Regions from separate parts of the Anaerostipes faecis genome, predicted to be linked through region 1. Evidence: predicted binding sites of a transcription regulator. Region 1 holds the regulator's gene; the other holds the start of a gene.

Region 1 (11,782 bases):
GAGGCAAAGACAATGAATAAAAGTTTAGTAAACGACTGTATTAAATTATTTATCATCACTCTGGCTGCCGGACTGATCCTTGGATTCGTTTACAACGTGACCAAAGATCCGATTGCAAAGCAGGAAGAAAAGACAAAACAGGAAGCATACAAGGCTGTGTTCAAAGACGCAGATCGATTTGAGGCAGTGAAGCTTAATAAAAAAGAGATAAACAAAGTTTTGAAGGCAAAGAATTTGGGCCAGAATACGGTCAGTGAGATTGCCAAAGCAGTAGATAAGGACGGAAAAGGTCTTGGATATGTATTCTCCGTGACAAACCCTGACGGGTACGGCGGAGATATCACCCTCTCCGTCGGTGTCAAGAATGACGGTACGGTCAACGGATATGAGACTTTGACGATCAGTGAGACCGCAGGTCTTGGTATGAAGGCAAAAGAAGATGAATTTAAGAGTAACTTCAAAGATAAAAAAGCGAAGCAGTTTGAAGTCGTAAAAGACGGTTCCGGCAAGAATGACGACGCAAAGGTCGATGCCATCAGCGGTGCCACGATCACCAGCCGTGCGGTAACAAGCGGGGTCAACAGCTGTGTTGCTTTAATGGATACATTGAAAGGAGGTAATTGAGATGAAAAGTAATCCGATAGAACGTTTAATCAACGGTATTGTCAAAGAAAATCCTACTTTCGTCTTAATGCTCGGTATGTGTCCTACCCTCGCGGTAACCACATCCGCCATCAACGGGGCAGGAATGGGACTTTCCACTACGGCCGTGTTAATGTTTTCCAATCTGATCATTGGACTCATGCGAAATATTATTCCTGACAGGGTCCGTATTCCGGGCTATATTGTTATCATTGCATCTCTGGTAACGGTAGTACAGTTCCTTTTGCAGGGATATGTGCCGTCACTGAATGCAAGCCTTGGAATATACATTCCTCTGATCGTAGTAAACTGTATCATCCTGGGACGCGCAGAATCCTTTGCATCTAAGAACGGGGCAGTTCTCTCTTTCTTCGACGGTGTCGGAATGGGACTGGGATTTACCATTGCACTGACTGTGATCGGAGCTTTCCGTGAACTCCTCGGTGCAGGTACGATCTTTGGCACAAAGATCATGCCGGCTGCTTATGAGCCGATCACGATCTTTATCCTGGCCCCCGGAGCATTCTTTGTCCTGGCCTGCCTTGTTGCAGTTCAGAATAAGGTAAGAAACAAGAAACCGAAAAAAGCAGGAGAGCCTCAGGCTTCCGGCTGCGGCGACTGTGCAAGCTGCGGAAACGGTGCCTGTGGAAGCCGGTTTTTCGATAACAGTGTGGATGACAAATAGGGGGGATGAACAATGTCAAATTTATTATTAGTCGCAATCGGTGCGGCATTAGTTAATAACGTAGTATTGAGCCAGTTCCTAGGCCTTTGTCCTTTCCTTGGTGTATCCAAGAAGGTAGAAACTGCCGGCGGAATGGGCGCTGCGGTTATTTTCGTCATCACAATCGCCTCAGCGGTTACCTATTTCGTTTATGCGGGCATACTCGTACCGTTTCATCTGGAATATCTTCAGACGATCGCATTTATCCTTGTCATTGCGGCATTGGTTCAGTTCGTGGAAATGTTTTTAAAGAAATCTATGCCGGCTCTTTATGAGTCTTTAGGCGTATATCTTCCGCTGATCACTACCAACTGTGCGGTGCTCGGTGTTGCATTGAATAACGTTCAGTATGATTACAACTTTATTACCAGTGTAGTCAACGGATTTGGAGTGGCTGTCGGATTTACCATCGCCATCGTGATCCTGGCTGGTATCCGCGAGAAATTAGAATACAACAACATCCCGGAATCTTTCAAAGGAATGCCGATCACTCTTGTCACGGCAGGGCTGATGGCTATCGCTTTCTTTGGATTCTCAGGAATCATATAGGGAGGTAGCAAAAATGGATATTACAGCAATTATCCTCGCGGCCGTCGTGGTCGGAGGCATTGGTTTGGTCATTGCTATTCTTTTGGGAATCGCTTCTGAGAAGTTTAAGGTTCCGGTCAATGAAAAAGAAGTAGCAGTCCGCGCAGAACTTCCCGGAAACAACTGCGGAGGCTGCGGATATGCCGGATGCGACGGGCTTGCAAAAGCGATCGCGAACGGAGAAGCTGCGGTCAATGCCTGTCCGGTAGGCGGGCCTGCGGCGGCAGAAAAAATCGGTGCCATCATGGGTGTGGAAGCCGGTGACTTCGTAAAACAGGTGGCATTCGTAAAGTGTGCGGGGACCTGTGAGAAAGCATCAAATAAATACGAATATACAGGACAGATGAGCTGTGTGGAAGCCATGAACGTACCCGGAGAGGGGCCCAAAGCATGCTCTTTCGGATGTATGGGATTCGGAAGCTGCGCCCAGGTGTGCCCTGAGAATGCAATCTCCATCGTCAACGGTATTGCGTATGTTGACAAAGAAGCGTGCATCGGCTGCGGAAAATGTACCGATATCTGTCCGAAGGGACTTATTGAACTGGTTCCTTACGACAAGAAGCATTTAGTGCAGTGTAATTCTAAAGACAAGGGAAAAGACGTCATGTCCGTGTGCAAAGCCGGATGTATCGGCTGCGGGCTCTGTGCGAAAGAATGTAAGCTTGGAGCGATTACCGTAGAAAATAACATTGCTCATATAGACTATGAGAAATGTGTCAACTGCGGACTCTGTGCCAAGAAGTGTCCGAAAAAAATCATTACTGTATAATAAAGTGAATTATATAAAGATCATTAGGCTGTATCTGACTGGAGGATACAGCCTTTTTGACACATTTTATTTCCTGGGGCATACACTATTATAACTATTTTTCTGGGGTGGCGTTTCATGAAGTTTTTAGAGTTGAGGGAAAAGGATGTTATCAACTGCCGGACCGGAGATAAACTGGGATGTGTAATCGACCTGGAGTTTGACCTGGCGTCAGGTCAGATTTTATGTCTGATCGTTCCAAAAGCGACAAAGATCCTATGTTTTACAAAAGGAGAGTTTTATTATATTCCATATAAGAAGATCATTCGAATCGGCTGTGACACTGTATTGGTGGATATTAATGAAAAAGAATGTTTGAAGTGATCTGGAAAAAATGATATACTTCCTTTAACGAATGGAAAGTCTTGAGGCAGACGTGTTCTGCCTCTCAAAAGAGTACAAAGAAAAGCATAGCCCGGGAGGTAGAAAAATGAGGTGCCCTTATTGCGGAAGTGAAAATTCCAGAGTCATTGATTCCAGACATTCGGAAGACAATAACTCTATACGGAGAAGACGACAGTGTGACGACTGCAGCAAGCGTTTCACGACCTATGAAAAGATCGAGACAGAACCGCTGTCTGTGATCAAGAAGGACAAGACCAGACAGATGTATGACCGCTCCAAGATCAAGGCGGGTATCGTACAGTCCTGCCACAAGCTGCCTATATCCATGGGACAGATAGATCAGATTGTAGATGAGATCGAGACAAAGATCTATAATCTCGGACAGCGCGAGGTGGAGAGTTCCCTGATCGGAGAAATCGTCATGGACAAGCTGAAGGAACTGAATGAGGTGGCATATGTAAGGTTTGCCGCTATATACAGAGAGTTCAAAGATGTGAACACCTTCATGAGTGAACTGAAAAAATTGCTGAAATAGTTGTAAAAAAATAGAAAATATGATAAGATACAGTATATTGTTAGCTGAAAGGCTTCCGGAGAAGAAGGAGGCTTTATGTTTTGTTCGATGTTAAGCGGCATTGTTTCAGGCGCCGCAGGCTGTATCATTCAGGTCGAAGCGGAACTAAGAAGCGGTCTCCCATACTTTACTATGGTAGGCCGCCTTTCTAATGAAGCAAAAGAATCCAGGCACAGGGTGGAATCCGCACTGCGGGCTCTGGGCTGTCCGCTCCCTCCTATGAAAATTACCGTCAATTTATCTCCTGCCGACATCAGAAAGACAGGAACCGCATTTGATCTTCCCATCGCAGCGGCCGTTATGGCCGGTCTCAATTATATTCCAATTAACAAAGAACCGCCCATCTGTCTCCTGGGAGAGCTGGGATTGGACGGCAGTGTCCATGGGATCAGACAGTGCCTGCCCATCATCATGGAAGGGAGAAAGCAGGGCATCCGGCGGTTCATGGTTCCCTATGATGATATGGAATCCCTTGTACATATCAGAGATGTGGAACTGGTTCCGGTAAAGCATCTTTCCGATGCCGTGGACTATTTCAGAAGCGGGTGTGTGCTTCCATATCATTTTAAGGAAAAAAGGATGATCCTTGACAGCCAGTGTCATGATTTTTCAGAAATAAAAGGACAGGCTTTCTTAAAAAGAGCTCTGGAAATCGCCGTAACCGGGAGGCATAACATTCTTCTGATCGGAGCTCCAGGATGCGGCAAGACTATGGCGCTTGAACGGATTTCTTCTATCATGAACAGTTTATCCGAGGAAGAATATCTGGAGGTGCAGGCTCTGTATCAGGCGGCCGGTGTCCACCGGGAGGCAGAAGATTTTTGTCCGCCTTTCCGAAAACCTCATTCTTCCATATCCAGGGGAGCGCTGATCGGTGGGGGAGCGGTTCCAAAAGTTGGAGAGATCACACTTGCCCACAAAGGTGTCCTGTTCCTGGATGAACTGGCACAGTTTGACGCCAAATGCATTGAAGCCCTGAGACAGCCGCTGGAAGATAAGCAGATTATTTTAAACAGGCTTGGGAGAGACTATACCATGCCTGCGGACTTTTTACTTGCAGCGGCCATGAACCCATGCCCATGCGGCAACAGCTTTACTCCGGAGGCATGCCGGTGCAGTGCGGGTGAAAAGCGGTCCTATTATCACAGACTTTCAGGGCCCATACTGGACCGTTTTGATCTGATTCTCACAGTTGGACAGGAGGCAAAGAAAATGGACGCCGAGACTGAAAATTCGGCTGCCATCCGCAGCAGGGTTTTGGAACATATCAGGGAGGAACAGAGAGAACTCTCGGATACTCCGTATTCTTATTACGGTCAGATACAGGCAGAGGACTTAGAAAAAATCTGTCCGTTGTCCAAAGAAAGCCGAAGAATTTTAAAAGAAGAACAAAAGAAACATCATATTTCTATGCGGGGTATTCATAAGATTGTGAGGACAGCAAAAACGATTGCCGGAATGGAACAGAAAAGCGGGATCGGGGAGGGACATCTTATAGAGGCACTGTCTCTGCGCAACATGGAGTTTTTATCGGAGGCTGCGGGATATGAATGAAAAGATTTCGTGGTTCTGGTTTACGTCGCTTCTTGAGATGAATCGAAAGACGCAGGGTGAGATCCTTTCTGCCGTTATTCATCCGGAGGAACTCAGGAAGCTTAATGCGGAGACTGCAAAGCCATTTCTTAACAAGAGACAGTACCGGCTTTTTCTTGAGACAAGAGATGAATCTTATATCTGTAAGAAGTACGAGGAGCTAAAAAAGCAGAAAACAGACTATATTATATGGAAAGAACCCGATTATCCACAGCGGCTTAAACAGATCTATGACTATCCGTTTGGCATTTTCCGAAAAGGCAGGCCGCAGGAATCAAGGCTGGTCATTGCCATAGTAGGGGCCAGATCCTGTACTTTATATGGAAGAGAGATGGCAGGATATTTTGCAAAAGAGCTGTCCAGGAGGGGTGTTTTGATCGTCAGCGGTATGGCAAGGGGAATCGACGGAGCTTCTCACAGAGGAGCCCTGGATGTAGGCGCACCGACGGCAGGTGTTCTGGGATGCGGGATTGACCGGATTTATCCGAAAGCACATAAAAAACTGTTCGCCGATGTAGAGAAACAGGGTGTGATCTATTCTGAGTATGGTCCCGGCGTAGAGCCGCTTTCTTTTCTTTTTCCGCAGAGGAACAGGATCATCAGTGGCCTTTCCGACGGAATTTTCGTAGTGGAGGCCAGAGAGAAAAGCGGATCTCTGATCACAGCGGACAGCGGATTGGAACAAAACAAAGAAATTTTTGCACTCCCGGGCAATGTGACGAGTGATGTATCAAGGGGCTGCCATCGCCTGATCCAGCAAGGCGCCAAGCTGGTTTCCGGCCCCGAAGATATCTTAAATGAATTTCCAAAATTCAGAGTATTTTCACATAATGTCTGTCAATTTGATAAAAATTCACTTGCTAGAGGTGAAAAAATGGTGTATGATGTTTTGAGTTTGGAACCTAAATGCCTGGAACAGATAGCTTCGGAGGCAAAACTGCCGGTCACAGAGGCTGTGACATCCTTATACTATCTACAGAGGCAGGGGTTGGCAGAAGAAATACTGAAAAATTATTACATAATAAAAATATAATTAAGAGGTGCAAAAATGCCAAAATACTTAGTAATTGTAGAATCACCAGCGAAAGCAAAGACGATCAATAAATTTTTAGGGAAAAATTATACGGTCATTGCATCCAACGGTCATGTGAGGGATCTCCCCAAGAGTACGATGGGAATCGACCTGGAACATAATTTTGAACCAAAATATATTACGATCCGGGGCAAGGGAGAAGTATTGGCGGCATTGAGGAAAGAAGTGAAAAAGGCCGACAAAGTTTATCTCGCGACTGACCCTGACCGGGAAGGGGAAGCAATTTCATGGCATCTTTATTATGCGCTGAAACTTGAGAATAAAAAATGCAGCCGTATCACATTTAATGAGATCACCAAGAATGCAGTCAAGGAATCATTAAAGCATGCGAGAGAGATCGACATGGACCTGGTGGATGCCCAGCAGGCAAGACGTGTCTTAGACCGGATTGTCGGGTATAAGATCAGTCCTCTTTTATGGGCAAAGATCAAGAGGGGATTGAGCGCAGGCCGGGTACAGTCTGTGGCGCTCCGCCTGATCTGTGACCGGGAAGAAGAGATCAGCGCTTTCATACCGGAAGAATACTGGTCACTGGATGCTTTTCTGAATGTGAAAGGGAGCAAAAAGCCCCTGGAGGCCAAGTTTGCCGGAGACAAAGTCGGGAAGATCGAGATCAAGAATGAAGAACAGCTGAACAAGATCCTTGCGGAACTTGAAGGCGCCGAATTTCATGTTGACAGCGTAAAGACAGGGGAGCGTATCAAGAAAGCCCCGCTTCCGTTTACGACCAGTACGATGCAGCAGGATGCATCCAGCAAACTGAATTTTCCGACAGCAAAAACCATGAGGATTGCTCAGCAGCTGTATGAGGGTGTAGACATCAAAGGAAAAGGCACCGTGGGATTGATCACTTACCTGCGTACAGACTCCACAAGGATTTCGGAAGAGGCAGATAAGAATGCCAGAGAGTTCATCTCTGAAACCTACGGAAGTGATTTTGTCGGAAACGGACAAGTTTCAAAAAAGGACGACAAAAATGTACAGGACGCCCATGAAGCCATTCGTCCCACTTACATCGAGAACACCCCGGCGAGCTTGAAAGAACAGCTTTCCAGAGACCAGTTCAGGCTTTATCAGCTGATCTGGAACCGGTTTATGGCGAGCCGCATGAGTGCAGCCAAGTATGAGACTACATCCGTAAAGATCGACGCCAACGGATACCGTTTCAATGCTTCCGCATCCAAGATCGTTTTTGACGGATTTTTGACTGTGTACAACATCGACAATGAGAAATCAAAAGGAAATGTCATACTGAAAAGTATCGATACTTCCACGGAGCTGAAGTTAAAAGAGTTTGACCACAAACAGCATTTTACACAGCCGCCGGCCCACTACACGGAAGCAACGCTTGTCCGCACTCTGGAAGAACAGGGTATTGGACGGCCGAGTACGTATGCTCCTACCATATCTACGATTATTGCCAGAAGGTATGTGGTCAAGGAAAAGAAGAATCTGTATATGACGGAGCTGGGAGAAGCGGTCAATACCATGATGAAAAAGGCATTTCCGTCTATCGTGGATGTGCATTTCACCGCTACGATGGAGGCGCTTTTGGATATGGTGGAGGAAGGCAAGGTCCACTGGAAATCCGTGGTGGAAAACTTCTATCCGGATCTTAAAGAAGCCGTGGAGGCCGCAGAAAAAGAACTGGAGCAGGTAACCATTGAGGACGAAGTGACCGATGTGGTCTGTGACCAGTGCGGACGCAATATGGTCGTGAAATATGGGCCGTATGGGAAGTTTCTGGCCTGTCCGGGATTCCCTGACTGCCGAAACACAAAACCTCACTTTGAAAAGATCGGAGTTCCATGTCCGCTGTGCGGAAAGGAAGTCGTCTTAAAGAAAACCAAGAAGGGTCGGAAATACTACGGATGTGAGGATAACCCGGAATGCGAATTTATGTCATGGCAGAAGCCTTCTACCGTCAAGTGTGAGCGCTGCGGAAAGTATATGGTGGAAAAAGGAAAGAAACTGGTTTGTTCAGACGAACACTGCGGATATGTATGTGATCTGCCGAAAGAGGAAGAAGTTACGGAAAATAAGGAGTAGCTATGAGTGTACAATTATTAGATAAAACCAGGAAGATAAATAAATTACTGCATAACAACAATTCACAAAAAGTTGTTTTCAATGACATCTGTCAGGTTCTGATGGAGGTTATGGATTCCAATGTGATCGTTATCAGCAGAAAGGGAAAGATCTTAGGAATTCAAAATTCAGAGAACATAGATCCTATCGAAGAGATGATCAGCGGCAAAATTGGGGATTATATTGACACGGATTTAAATGAGCGTCTGTTGACGATATTATCCACGAAGGAGAATGTAAATCTCCAGACACTCGGTTTTGAAAGAGACATTCACCGCTACTGCGGTATTATCTCCCCGATCGATATCGCAGGAGAGAGATTTGGCACGCTGTTTATGTACCGGATGGAAGATGACTATACGATCGATGATATTATATTGGTTGAATACGGAACAACAGTCGTTGGATTGGAAATGATGCGTTCTGTCAGTGAAGAGATAGAGAGTGAACGCAGAAAGCAGAATATCATCGAATCTGCCTTCAGAACTCTCTCCTTTACGGAACTGGAAGCGGTTCATCATATTTTTGATGAGCTGAACGGGAGCGAGGGTATTTTGGTTGCCAGCAAGATTGCCGACCGTTTCGGCATCACCCGTTCAGTCATCGTCAATGCACTGAGAAAGCTGGAGAGTGCGGGAGTCATCGAGTCCCGGTCTTCCGGCATGAAAGGAACTTATATCAAGGTTGTAAATGACCTGATTTTTGGCGAATTAAACCGGGCCGGGCGTATCTAAGCCGGAAGTGCGAAATTTTTCTTGCATTGTGTAAAACAGATGTGCTATACTGTCAAAGGTAAAAATAAACACGCCGTTGGAATTTCGGTAGGTGCCGAGAGGTTTGCCGGGATAATGACAATGGTGGAAGCATAACCAAAGGAGATTTTTTATGAGCGTTATTTCAATGAAACAGTTATTAGAAGCAGGTGTTCACTTCGGACATCAGACAAGAAGATGGAATCCTAAAATGGCTCCGTATATATACACAGAGCGTAACGGAATCCACATCATCGACCTTCAGAAATCCGTAGGCATGGTAGACGATGCATACAACGCAGTAAAAGAATGTGTCGCAGAAGGCGGAAAGATCTTATTTGTGGGAACAAAGAAACAGGCTCAGGATTCTATAAAGACAGAAGCAGAGCGCTGCGGAATGTTCTATGTAAACCAGAGATGGTTAGGTGGAATGCTCACAAACTTCAAGACAATCAGAAGCCGTATCGACCGTTTAAAGAAGATCAAAAAGATGGAAGAAGACGGAACATTTGAAGTTCTTCCAAAGAAAGAAGTATTAGAACTTAGAAAAGAAATGGATAAATTACAGAAGAACTTAGGCGGAATCGAGGAGATGAAAGAAATTCCGGATATGATCTTCATCGTAGATCCTAAAAAAGAAAATATCTGTGTTCAGGAAGCACACACATTGGGAATTCCTCTGGTAGGTATTGCAGATACAAACAGTGATCCTGAAGATTTAGAATACATCATCCCAGGAAACGATGATGCAATCCGTGCAGTTAAATTGATCACATCCGCAATGGCTGATGCTGTTGTAGAAGCAAACCAGGGAATGGATGCTGCTGATGTGGAAGCAGAAGAGGAAGCTGCAGAAGAATAAGATTTATTTGGAGGAAAAATCATGGCTATTACAGCAGGAATGGTAAAAGAATTAAGAGAAAAAACCGGTGCCGGAATGATGGACTGTAAAAAGGCATTAAACGCTACCGATGGAAATATGGAAGCAGCAGTTGAGCACTTAAGAGAGCAGGGACTTGCAAAGGCTGAAAAGAAAGCCGGACGTATTGCGGCAGAAGGATTAGTTGCTACTAAACTCTCTGATGACGGAAAGAAAGCTGCTATTGTGGAAGTAAACTCTGAGACTGACTTCGTTGCTAAGAACGAACAGTTCCAGACTTATGTTGCAGAGGTTGCAGATCAGGCTCTCACAACAGGTGCGGCAGATATCGAAGCTTTCCTTGCAGAAGAATCTAAAGCAGAAGCAGGAAAAACTGTAAAAGAAGTATTAGACGGAAAAATTGCAATCATCGGTGAGAACTTAAATATCCGTAGATTTGCACAGATGGAATCAGCAGCCGGATTTGTTGCTTCTTATATTCATGCAGGCGGAAAGATCGGCGTATTAGTAGAAGTTGAGACAGATGTTGTCAACGACGAGATCAAAGAGATGGGTAAAAACGTAGCTATGCAGGTAGCTGCTATTATGCCGAAATATACAAGCAGAGATGAAGTTTCTAAAGATTACATCGATCATGAAACAGAAATCTTAAAAGCTCAGGCTAAGAATGAAAATCCGGACAAGCCGGACAACATCATCGAGAAGATGATCATCGGACGTCTGAACAAAGAATTAAAAGAAGTTTGTCTGTTAGATCAGACTTATGTAAAGGCTGAAGACGGAAAACAGACTGTTGGAAAATATGTAGAAGAAGTAGCAAAAGCTAATTCTGCGAAGATTGCCATTAAAGGATTCATCCGTTTTGAGACAGGCGAAGGAATCGAAAAGAAAGAAGAGAACTTTGCTGAGGAAGTGGCAAAGCAGATGGGAAACTAATTTATCATTTGCAAGAATGATACAATGCTAATTAAATAGCGTATTTAAGCGGTTACTGGCTATTTTGACAAGTATTATAAACTACTGTAAAATCTCACAAAATATCGTGCTATTTTGGGTACAGATTGGGTAGGGTATTGGGTAAAGAAATTTACCCAACCTTTTAACGAGGAATTTGCTTGTTGTTTAAAATAGAAAGGGAACGCTGTGAGTGATGAGGGTGTATTGCGGAAGCGATATGCTCTCATTTTTTAGAATAATTGATAATACAGTATTTGAAATTTAGTAATATTAGAAAGAGGGAACGGGGAGTGAGGTTAATAGTGAAAAGGAGAATAACAGAAATAATATTTTGGATATTTAATATCGTATTGATAAAAATGTCGTTTAGGGCGTATAGACCTGTGGTATCATTTGTTACGACGATTATTTGTAGTATGCCAATGAATCCTTTGATTTTAAATCGTATACAAAGAAGAATAGATGATAGTAAGCAGAAATAATTTGAGAGAAAATCTCACAACAGAATAAAGTACTTGGAAATATTGAAAAGTTCGCTTAAAATTAAGGTTTACAGACATTTTTCTTCAAAGAAAAGGTATCGTAGAATACTGCAAAATATCGTAATAGATTTTTAAAATGGAGTAAATTTGGAGTAAAAGTCGAAAGAAGAGTAAATATTTCAAGAAAGCATTGGAGGAATGACGCAGATAGTAAAGATATTGTGTGCGTTATTTTTATAACGAATGATGTAAATAC
Region 2 (11,782 bases), on a different contig from region 1:
TTCCGAAGCGGCAGCAGGAAAAAGGATATTCATATCCATATATCGTGATCAAGAGCCAGAATTATGAAAAAGACGTAGTATTTTTGTGATATGTCACAAAAACTTTAGAATTGTTTTATTGATTTTCAAGCAGTGAAACCATATAATGGAGTCTATAAATGCTTGAGAAGATCGAAGGAGGAAAAGCATTCGTGGATAATAGACAGAAGAAACCGGATAAAAATAACAAGAATTCCATTCAGATGATCATATCGATTTTGATTACATCTATTTTAGTGGCTGTCTTGTTCAACTTTGTAGTGGGCAAATGGAAAAACGGTACAGAGACCGAGATTTCCTACGGCAAGTTTGTCAAGATGATAGAGAAAAAAGAAATTAAAAAGGTTGTGTTCGAAAGTGATGTGATCACCGTTATTCCGAAAGAATCAGAGAACCCGCTGTATAAGACTACATACAAAGTAGTCCAGCTTCCCGTACCTGATTATCAGCTGGTCAACCGGCTGGAGAAGGCAGGGATCGAAAATTACCAGGCAAAGGCAAAGGACGGATCTGAGGTTCTCATGAGTGTTCTCGTGAGCATTCTGCCTGCCATCATTATTTTTGGACTGCTGATGTTTATGATGCGCGGAAAGAGCGGTATGATGGGCGTAGGAAAGTCCAACGCCAAGGTCTATGTGGAGAAGAAGACAGGCGTCACCTTTGCCGACGTTGCGGGACAGCAGGAGGCCAAGGAGTCCCTGACCGAGATGGTGGATTTTCTGCATCACCCTGACAAGTATTTAAAGATCGGTGCAAAACTGCCCAAGGGAGCACTTCTTGTGGGACCTCCGGGTACCGGTAAGACTTTGCTAGCCAAAGCAGTGGCGGGAGAAGCGAATGTTCCGTTTTTCTCCCTGTCCGGTTCTGATTTCGTGGAGATGTTCGTTGGTGTCGGTGCGTCCAGAGTCCGTGACTTGTTCAAGCAGGCCCAGTCTATGGCTCCGTGTATTATATTTATAGACGAAATCGATGCCATCGGAAAAAGCCGTGACACGGGCATCCAGGGTGGAGGAAACGATGAGCGTGAACAGACATTAAACCAGCTTTTATCTGAAATGGATGGATTTGATACTTCCAAAGGACTTGTCATTCTGGCTGCTACCAACCGTCCGGAAGTACTGGATAAAGCACTTCTGCGCCCGGGACGTTTTGACAGGCGCGTCATCGTAGAGCGCCCGGACCTGAAAGGAAGAATCGAGACTTTAAAAGTCCATTCCAAAGACGTTAAGATGGATGAGAGCGTAGACTTTGAAGAGATCGCCCTGGCTACATCCGGGGCAGTGGGATCGGATCTGGCCAATATGATCAACGAAGCGGCCCTGGCTGCTGTCAAAGCAGGAAGGGAGTATGTGTCTCAGTCAGACCTGTTTGAGGCTGTGGAAGTGGTCATCGCCGGAAAAGAAAAGAAAGACCGTATCCTCGGCAAGGAAGAAAAACAGATCGTTGCATACCACGAGGTGGGACATGCGCTTGTCATGGCTCTCCAGAAGGAGTCTGAGCCGGTGCAGAAGATCACCATCGTGCCAAGGACGATGGGAGCCCTCGGATATACGATGCAGAGGCCGGAGGAAGAGAAGTACCTGAATAAAAAAGACGAGATGCTGGCAGACCTGGTATCCTTCTTTGGAGGCCGTGCGGCCGAGGAGATCAAGTTCCACACGGTGACAACCGGTGCGTCCAATGACATCGAACGGGCCACGGCCATCGCGAGAGCCATGGTGACACAGTACGGTATGTCCGAAGAATTCGGCCTGATCGGCCTGGAATCCATTACTAACCGTTACCTGGACGGACGTCCCGTTATGAATTGTGCGGAATCCACCGCGGCAAAGGTAGACGAGGTGGTTATGGGAATTTTGAAAGATGCATATAAAAAGGCGCTTTACCTGATCCGGGACAACATGGACATACTGGATGAGGCTGCACAGTTCCTGATCGAGAAAGAGACGATCACAGGAAAAGAGTTTATGGAAATCTTCAATGCCAAGAAAGAAAATTCTGAACAGGAAGAGGAAGATTCCAGGGAAGATGCCTCAAGCTCCACGACAGAGGATGAGCCTGCACAGGAACAGCCGTCGGAAGATATGGAAAAAAATTCTCAGGATATGTAACATTCTGGACATCCCATGTATAGATTTGACAGGATTCGGTTATAATGATACAATAAAGTTCACAGTATACAGAAAGTGTCACGAGTTCTGTATAGATAGAATGGGGTGAAAGAATGACACAGATGGATATTCAATGCATTCGTAAGTCAATTCAGGAGCGCATTGGCAGCAAAATCAAGATCAGCTCAAATAAAGGTAGACACAAGTTTGTAACATCACAGGGAGTCATTACGGAGACATATCCGAACATTTTTTTGGTAGAGATTGAAGACGACAGCAGCACCAAAAGCAAAACTGTCAGTTTCAGTTATCAGGACGTGATCACGAAAGATGTCAGGATGATGCTGCTGGAAGGCTGACACTGTACCGGATACAATTTTAATCTTGAAGGAATAGATTCCTTCCTGTCTGAATATATTTGTATATACAAGACAGGGAGGAATTTTTTATGGATTTTAACAAAAAGGATTTTTATGGAATCGTTGCAAAAGAACGAAAGCAGGTACAAATAACAATCGACCAGGACTGCAATGTGCCTGATACGAAGCCGGATGTGGAGAAGATGATCCAGACCAAAGGGCTGGTGATCATGCAGGAGACAGAGATGATGGTGGACCGTATCCGGATCAAGGGAGAATTTCATTTTTCAGGCCTGTACGGGACAATTGACGCCAGGACCTATTTAGAGTCTCTGGATTTTGTTCTCCCCTTTGAGGAGTATATACATATGGACGGCGCTGTGCCGACAGATTATGTGAAGGTTTCTTATGTCATTGATGACATCAACACAGTGCTGATCAATTCCAGGAAACTGAGCATAAGAATACTTCTGACCCTGACCCTCCATGTCAACGAGGAGATTAAAGAGGAAGGCATTATCGATGTTCTTGGTGACGGGATATCTTCCCTGAAAAAGGAAGTTCAGGTGACAGACTTGATCGTCAATAAAAAGGACATTGCCAGAATGAAAGAGGAGCTGGTTCTGCCGGCCAACAAATCCAACATCTATGAGATTCTCTGGAGCCAGGTGGAGCTTGAGAATGTACAGGGAAAGTTAAAAGACCATAGCATCGACATACAGGGTGATATGCATGTGTTTATTTTATATCTCGGAGAGGATGAACAGCTTCCGGTCCAGTATGCCAGGTGGGAGATCCCGCTGCACACAGAATTGGAGTGCTATGAATGTGCACCGGGAATGATCGGCAAGATCCACATTTCCCTTGGAAACCATCAGCTGGAGATCCGTCCGGATGTGGACGGAGAAGAGAGAGTGGTATCGGTTGACGCAACTCTTGAGTGTGATATTAAAGTCTACGAAGATCAGGTGCTTTCTTACGTGGGAGACTGCTATACGATGCAGAAGACTCTGGTGCCGGAATATAAAGACTTTGCTTTTGAATCCCTGATCGGAAAAAATCAGGCTACCATGAAGATGGCGAAGCGTTTTTCCATCGAGCAGGAGCCGGGAAAGCTTTTGCAGGTGCTTTCTGTCAAAGGAAGCTGCAATTTAGACGATGTGGAAGTCAAAGAGCAGGGGCTCCAGGTGGAGGGTGTCCTGATGGCGGATGTGCTGTTTTTGTCCAGCGAGGACCAGAACCCGGTAATGAGCAGCTCATATATGGAACCGTTTTCTTACTTTATCGAGGCTAATGGTCTGATGAAAGAGGACGATTATCAGCTGGATGTTATGCTGGATCATATCAGCGCCACTCCGACGGAAGGGGATGAGATCGAGATCAAAGCAAATGTTATATTTGACTTCATCTCTTTCCACAAAAAAGCGGAAAAGATTATGACAAATGTATCTGAGCAGCCTCTGGATTATGAAGAACTGCAGAAGATCCCGGGAATCGTCGGATATATCGTGAAGGACGGGGATACTCTGTGGTCCATAGCAAAACGTTATTTTACTACCGTTGACGATATCCGTGATCAAAATGAAGGCATTGAGGAAGTAAAGCCAGGTGATAAACTGTTAATAGTCAAAGAAATTGAATGGAATTGATAAATAGGATTGCATTTTTATAGGAACAATATTATAATGTTCTGTATACAATACTAAGTTTCAGCGGCAGGAGACAGTGAGGAGTACAGATGAAAAAGGTAGTTCTGAAAGCTTATGGAAAAGTAAATTTAGGGCTGGATGTAGTACGGCGGAGAGATGACGGGTATCATGAGGTAAGGATGATCATGCAGACAGTGGGTCTTTTTGACCGGCTGGAGCTTAAAAAGACTTCCGGTGATTCCGTCACACTTTCCGCCAATCTTAGATTTCTTCCGGTCAATGAACAGAATCTTGTCTGTCAGGCCATCGCAGCCGTAAAGAAAAAGTATTCGCTCAAAGACGGCGTGGAAGCGTATCTGGAAAAGCGTATCCCTATCGCCGCAGGCATGGCGGGCGGCAGCTCTGACTGCGCCGCAGCACTGAGAGGAATGAACCAGCTGTTTGAACTGGGACTTAAGGAAGAGGAACTGTGTGAGATCGGAGCCGGGCTGGGAGCGGATGTGCCTTATTGTGTCATAGGAGGAACTGCACTGGCCGAAGGGATCGGAGAAAAACTTACAAAGCTGCCCCCTGTGTCGGACTGCCATATACTGATTGCCAAGCCGGGGATCAGTGTATCCACGAAAACTGTGTATGAGAATCTGGACGTGCCGGGCCTTTCCTCACACCCGGACATCACAGGAATGATATCTGCCATTGAAAATCAGGATTTGAAGGGGATCACAGGAAGGATGGAAAATGTTCTTGAAACAGTCACCATACCAAGATATCCCGTGATCGATGAGATCAAAGAGTTCCTGCTTAAACAGGGAGCCGAGAATGCACTCATGAGCGGGAGCGGACCGACGGTCTTTGGAATCTTTGCTTCACAGGAAAAGGCACAGAGAGCCCTTTCCAATCTAAGATCCTTTGAAGATGTGAAGCAGGCCTATGTGGTGGCGCCGGTCAATAGAGAATCATAATTGGAGGGAACGAAAGATGAGCAGTGATAAATTAAAAGTAAATGTCAATGAATATCTGCCGCTGAGGGATGTGGTGTTCAATACACTCAGACAGGCGATCATCACCGGAGAGTTTGTGCCCGGAGAGCGTTTGATGGAGATCGCGCTGGCAAACCGTCTCGGAGTCAGCCGTACCCCGGTCAGGGAAGCCATAAGGAAGCTGGAGCTTGAGGGGCTGGTAGTCATGATCCCGAGAAAGGGCGCGGAAGTAGCCCGCATCACGGAAAAAGATTTAAGAGATGTCCTGGAAGTGAGAAGTTCTCTGGAAGAACTGGCAGCAGGACTTGCCACGGAGCGCCTGGATGAAAGTTCCAGAGAGAAGATTCAGGCAGCCCTCGACAATTTCCGGGAGGCCATCCAGACGGATGACAATCCTAAGATCGCAGACTGTGATGTGGAATTTCATGATGCCGTCTTCGAGGCGACTCAGAACAAGAGGCTGATCCAGATCATCAACAATCTGAGAGAACAGATTTACCGCTACCGTCTGGAATATGTCAAGGATACGGCATATCATGCGGTCCTTCTCAAAGAACACGAGGAACTGGTGGAAGCCATGTTCGCCGGGAACAAAGAGAGGGCGAAAGAGATCATGAAACGTCATATTGACAATCAGGAAGAGACGGTGATCAAAAAGATCCAGGAAGAAGAAAAATAGGTCTGAGGACTTTCAGACAGAACTCTGTGCGTACGCATAGAGTTCTTTTTTTTGCTCATACTACTTTCAAAGGTGGTGTGAAAAAATGGATCGATTTCATGATAAAAATCACAAAATGAAAGGTGTAATATCAAAGGATCTGGAACAGAATATTGCTTATCTCGAAGCGGTATTTTCAGACTGCAATGATATTGTAAAGAAGAAGTTTTACGTCGGGAAGAAAAAACACACGGGAATGTATGTGATCTACACGGACGGGCTTGCCAAAGCCGACATGATCCAGGAAAATGTACTGGAACCTCTCCTCACAGACCCTCTTCACCCTCTGAAAGAGTCTGTGACCTCCTGGGTGATTGAGAGTGCAGACCGGAAGATGGTCACGACAATGGATGAAGTTGTCACGGCCGTTTTATCAGGAGATACAGTACTGTTTTTTGACGGGCTTGATCAGGGGATTTTTATATCCAGCAAGTTTTTCCCTACCAGAGGAGTGCAGGAAGCCGACAGGGAAGTAGCCATGATCGGTCCGAAGGACAGCTTTAATGAAAGTCTCAGGACCAACACGGCACTGATCCGAAGACGGGTCAGGGATACGAGAATGAAGGTTGTCCAGCTTAGGATCGGAACAAGGAGCAAAACAGATGTAGCGCTTATGTATATCGAGGATCTGGCCAAAGATGAGGTAGTAAAGGAGATAAAAAAACAGTTGGATGAACTGAATATTGACGGAATTTTTGACAGCGGAATGCTGGAACAGCTCATGGAGCAGGACAGCAAATCTCCGTTTCCCCAGTACCAGCTGACTCAGAGGCCGGACAAGGCGGCAAGCGGGCTCATGGAGGGAAGAGTTGTGCTCGTGGTGGACAATTCTCCGGAGGTCATTGTGCTGCCGGTGACGCTGAATATTTTTTTTCAGGCCAGTGATGACTACTATAACCGGTGGGAAGTAGCCACATTTGCCAGAATCCTTCGATATATTTCTTCTTTTATTGCCATCGGGCTGCCGGGATTTTATATTTCCATTGCAAATTATCATCCGGAAATTCTTCCCACACCGTTTATGCTGTCCATTGTGTCGGCCAGGGAGGGAGTGCCTTTCCCTGTCGTCGTGGAAGTTCTGCTTTTGGAACTTGCGTTTGAACTTTTAAGGGAAGCGGGTATCCGCCTTCCGGGACAGCTGGGCGGCACCATAGGCATTGTAGGAGGGCTGATCGTAGGACAGGCAGCGGTGGATGCCAATATTGTCAGCACGATCGTGGTAATTGTTGTAGCCTTTACAGCCATCGCATCGTTTTCTATACCAAATGAAAGCTTTTCGGGGGTATTCCGGCTGCTGAGATTTTCTATTATGATCGTCTGTGCCATATGGGGTCTTTATGGATTCTTTCTCGGATTCCTTGCGATTGCAATCCATTTGATGAAGCTTCAGAGCTATGGAATCCCGTATCTGTTTCCGACCGTATCAGCCACGGTGGAAGAAACGGACCCCTGGGAGGATTATATGGTGCGCCTGCCTATCAGGCGTATGATTTTCAGGCCATGGTTTACAAAGGACGGGGCGAAAAAACGCCAGGGAAGGAGGAAACATCATGTGGACGGCGAATCTTGAAATTTCTAAAAAGCAGGGAAGCAGGATCTTTCTTCTGGAAACCTTCTGCGGAGTGGGCATGTTCCTTCCCCAGGCATCTGCCTTGAAATCCGGTGAAACAGGGCTTTATACGGTGCTCCTTGGGGCCCTTGCCGCGGCCTGCTATCCGTGGCTTGTACAAAAAGCAGAAGGCAGTCTGACCATGGAAGAGGTATTAAAAAAGCACCGGGTGATTTCCTTTCTCTATTATGTGAGATTTTTTATAAACGCCGCATTTTTTTATGCATATATGCTGATCTTAGCCAGGGTGTTCCTTCTGCCGTATATGAATATTTACTGGATCGGACTGCCGATCATTTTTCTGGCTTTCCGGATGAACGGGGAGGGGCTGGACGACAGAGCGAGAGTCATGGAAGGGCTGTTCTGGTTTATCCTGATCCCGTTTATTTTTATCCTTCTTCTCAGTACCACGGAATTTTCTATGAAACCCTTCCTGATCCGGAAGTTTGAACCGGAGAATCTGGCGATGGGCGGGCTGTATGTGCTCGCACTGTTTCATCCTATGGAACTGGTGTGGTTTTATCAGGGGCATATGAAGGAAAAGGGAATAAATAAGAGGACGCTACTTGGAATTATCATTTTATCGGCAGGAGTGTTTGCCGCCACGGCGGGAAGCCTGGGTCTTCGGATGATCAGGAGAGACCCGTTTCCGGTGATCTCCATGGCCCAGAATGTAGCCATGCCGGGAGGGATCATGGCAAGGCTGGACATTTTCCTGATCGCATTCTGGATCGTTGGAGTCTTTTGTGTGCTGAGCGGATACCTGTTTTATGGAAACTGGAGTTTTGAAAACACATTTCCGGGGAAAAAGAAATGGGGCAGGTGGATTTCTTACGGCGGACTGTTTTTGACCACTGGATTTCTGATCCCTATGATCCGTCTTTGGGAAAATTATATTTCTGTGTTCCTTTTTGCAAATCTATTGCTGGGCATTTTAATTCCGGCAGTTTTGTTTTGGCTGGAACGGAGAGGAGGCACCCATGAAAAAGATCATCATTAGCCTTTTGATGGCCGCAGTCACAGCAGCGGCACTTACGGGCTGCAAAGAAGCCGGGGACATCGAGGACAGCAGCTATGTTTTGGCAATGGGCATCGAAAAGACAGAGAACGGATATCTGATCGATTATTCCTGTGCAGATTTTTCCAAGGCTCAGGATAACCAGGGAACGAACGTGCCGTCCAAGTCTGTGGTTTATTCAGGCAGGTCTTTAAATGAGACAAACCAAAGTTTTGAGCGAACCCAGCCGAAAAAATTAAACTTTGGGCATTTAAAGGTGATTGTATTTACCAACGGACAGATTGATGATACTATGATAGAGGAGCTTTTAAATCATTCGGAAATCGCAAAATCCGTACTGATTCTTAAAAGTAAAAAACAGTTAAAAGAGCTTTTTTCGATCGAGAAGGAGCTGCCTGTCTCCTTTGGTGAATACATGGCCAAAGGCATTGAAAGTTCTCCGAAAGTGAAAAAGCCCAAGGATCTGAGCCTTGGCAGGATTTACGGCAGAAAGTGACAAAAATCAGCCTTGACTTGTATTGGATGAGATGGTAAGATGGATACATTCACACAAGATATAGTAGAATAAAAGATCATATCAAACAATATATAGTAATTTGATTGAGAAAATAGCGATGAGTCCCCTGCCTGCGGTGTCTCCTGCTTTCAGCGGGATATGCCGCAGGCAGGACGATGCTCTGGGAACAGTCAGGGAGGAGAGAGTATGATACGGGTAGTAAAAAAGGACGGAACAAAAGAGGATTTTAATATTCAGAAGGTGGTGACGGCGGTAAATAAATCCGCCTACCGTGCCCTTGTGAAATTTACGGAAGATGAGATTGATGAGATCTGTGGGTTTGTCAATGGGAGAGTGGACGAGCTTAATAAGGCGGAAGTACATATTACGGAGATGCACAATGTGGTGGAAGGGGCTCTGGAGAGGGTAAATCCCGACGTGGCCAAAAGCTACCGGGACTACCGGAATTATAAACAGGATTTTGTGGAAATGCTGGATGATGTGTATAAGAAAAGCCAGTCCATCATGTACATAGGAGACAAAGAGAACAGCAATACAGACAGCGCCCTTGTGTCAACGAAGCGGAGTCTCATCTTTAATGAGCTGAACAAGTCTCTGTATCAGAAGTTTTTTTTAACGACAGAAGAGATTCAGGCCTGCCGGGACGGGTACATTTATATTCATGATATGTCAGCCAGAAGAGATACGATGAACTGCTGTCTGTTTGATGTGGAGGCCGTGTTAAAAGGCGGCTTTGAGATGGGGAATCTCTGGTACAATGAACCAAAGACACTGGATGTGGCCTTTGACGTCATAGGAGACATCGTGCTGAGCGCGGCCAGCCAGCAGTATGGCGGATTTACGGTGCCGAATATTGAACTGATCCTGGAACCGTATGCCGAGAAGTCTTATGAAAAAGGCATTGAAAAGTATGAAGCCCTCGGCCTTTCCAGAGAGCGGGCAGAGACCGAGTCCCTCAAGGATGTGCAGAAAGAATTCTGTCAGGGATTCCAGGGACTTGAATATAAGTTTAACAGTGTTTCTTCCAGCCGCGGAGACTATCCTTTTATCACAGTGACCGCAGGAACCGGCACAGGCCGGTTTGCAAAGATGGCAACGATTACGATGCTGGATGTCAGGAGAAGAGGACAGGGAAAAGAAGGACATAAAAAACCGGTGCTGTTTCCAAAGATCGTATTTCTCTACGATGAAAATCTCCATGGACCCGGCGGAGAACTGGAGGATGTGTTTGAAGCGGGCATCCGCTGTTCCAGCAAGACGATGTATCCCGACTGGCTGAGCCTTACAGGGGACGGATATGTCCCGGACATGTATAAAAGATATGGAAAGATCGTAAGCCCTATGGGCTGCCGAGCATTTTTATCTCCCTGGTATGAAAAGGGAGGGGCAGAGCCTCTGGACGAGCAGGACAAGCCGGTCTTTGTGGGCCGTTTTAACATCGGGGCGGTAAGTCTGCATCTGCCGATGATCTATGCAAAGGCAAAGCAGGAAAGCCGTGACTTCTATGAAGTGCTGGACTATTATCTGAATCTGATCAGGGAGCTCCACAGAAGGACCTACGATTATCTGGGAGAGATGAAGGCATCCACAAATCCTCTGGCTTACTGTGAGGGAGGCTTCCTGGGAGGACATCTGGGACTTCACGACAAGATCAAGCCGCTGCTTGAGTCTGCCACAGCATCTTTTGGGATCACGGCGCTCAATGAACTTCAGCAGCTGCACAACAAAAAATCCATTGCTCAGGACGGCGCATTTGCACTGGAAGTCCTTGAGTACATCAACAGTGAGGTGACTAAGTTTAAGAAAGAAGACGGGCATTTGTATGCGATCTATGGAACACCGGCAGAAAACCTCTGCGGACTTCAGGTGAAACAGTTCAGAAAAAAGTACGGTGTGATCGAAAATGTCTCTGACCGGGAATATGTGAGCAACTCTTTTCACTGCCATGTATCCGAAGATCTGACGCCGATCGAGAAACAGAACTTAGAGGGACGTTTCTGGGAAAAATGCAACGGCGGAAAGATCCAGTACGTGAAGTATCCGATCAGCTACAATAAAGACGCTATACGGACGCTGGTAAGGCGTGCCATGGACCTGGGTTACTATGAAGGGGTGAATCTATCCCTGTCATACTGTGACGACTGCGGGCATGAGGAGCTGGAAATGGATGTGTGTCCGGTCTGCGGAAGCAGGAATCTGACCAAGATCGACCGCATGAACGGTTATCTGTCTTATTCCAGAGTCAAGGGAGACACGAGGCTCAATGACGCAAAGATGGCGGAGATCGCCGACCGTAAGTCGATGTAGGGAGGCTGCCATGGTTTATATTGGTGCAGTACTTTTAGTAATCGGTTCAGGAATCTTGATTCAGCCTGTGGTCAAACAATTTTTAAACATACGGCGGTATTCTGTGAAAGTGCGGGCTGTCTGCACCGGGCAGAAACCATATGTCAATTATCTGAATTTAAAAATGAAAAATCCTGTCTTTACTTATACATATAAAGGCATTGAGTACAGTTCGGTTCTCAGGCTGTATAAATACAGGGAAAAAGAAGAATACGCAGAAGGCCGGGAGACCGAAGTGCTCCTGGACCCTTCAGATCCAAAGGAAATTTTTATACCGCAGTCATTTGTGTCTTTACTTGGGACAGAGCGGCTCCTGCCGTTTCTGGTCTTTGCAGCGGCGGGGCTTTGGATGATATTAGCATAGAGGTGGGAAGTATGAGGTATCACAACATTACAAAGGACGATATGCTGAATGGGGACGGTTTAAGAGTTGTCT

What was found. Region 1 encodes NrdR, which represses ribonucleotide reductase genes. Its sites were predicted from a motif close to CACAANATNTTGTG; they were not measured.
Region 2: the regulator NrdR is predicted to act here: its motif matches at 9,032-9,045, upstream of nrdD (anaerobic ribonucleoside-triphosphate reductase).

The regions. Positions count from the first base shown of each region.
Region 1 covers NZ_CAJSYK010000032.1:1,164-12,945, reverse strand. The annotation lists gene QGT46_RS15250 (RnfABCDGE type electron transport complex subunit D) at 1-20, shown strand, start outside; gene QGT46_RS15245 (RnfABCDGE type electron transport complex subunit G) at 13-624, shown strand; gene rsxE (electron transport complex subunit RsxE) at 626-1,327, shown strand; gene rsxA (electron transport complex subunit RsxA) at 1,340-1,915, shown strand; gene QGT46_RS15230 (RnfABCDGE type electron transport complex subunit B) at 1,929-2,723, shown strand; gene QGT46_RS15225 (YlmC/YmxH family sporulation protein) at 2,841-3,086, shown strand; gene nrdR (transcriptional regulator NrdR) at 3,193-3,642, shown strand; gene QGT46_RS15215 (YifB family Mg chelatase-like AAA ATPase) at 3,718-5,235, shown strand; gene dprA (DNA-processing protein DprA) at 5,228-6,307, shown strand; gene topA (type I DNA topoisomerase) at 6,323-8,416, shown strand; gene codY (GTP-sensing pleiotropic transcriptional regulator CodY) at 8,419-9,189, shown strand; gene rpsB (30S ribosomal protein S2) at 9,341-10,069, shown strand; gene tsf (translation elongation factor Ts) at 10,091-11,023, shown strand.
Region 2 covers NZ_CAJSYK010000005.1:35,580-47,361, forward strand. The annotation lists gene QGT46_RS05060 (protease complex subunit PrcB family protein) at 1-89, shown strand, start outside; gene ftsH (ATP-dependent zinc metalloprotease FtsH) at 159-2,150, shown strand; gene QGT46_RS05070 (Veg family protein) at 2,264-2,509, shown strand; gene QGT46_RS05075 (DUF3794 and LysM peptidoglycan-binding domain-containing protein) at 2,599-4,158, shown strand; gene ispE (4-(cytidine 5'-diphospho)-2-C-methyl-D-erythritol kinase) at 4,248-5,120, shown strand; gene QGT46_RS05085 (GntR family transcriptional regulator) at 5,137-5,817, shown strand; gene QGT46_RS05090 (spore germination protein) at 5,903-7,426, shown strand; gene QGT46_RS05095 (GerAB/ArcD/ProY family transporter) at 7,407-8,465, shown strand; gene QGT46_RS05100 (hypothetical protein) at 8,446-8,979, shown strand; gene nrdD (anaerobic ribonucleoside-triphosphate reductase) at 9,187-11,307, shown strand; gene QGT46_RS05110 (hypothetical protein) at 11,318-11,710, shown strand; gene nrdG (anaerobic ribonucleoside-triphosphate reductase activating protein) at 11,722-11,782, shown strand, end outside.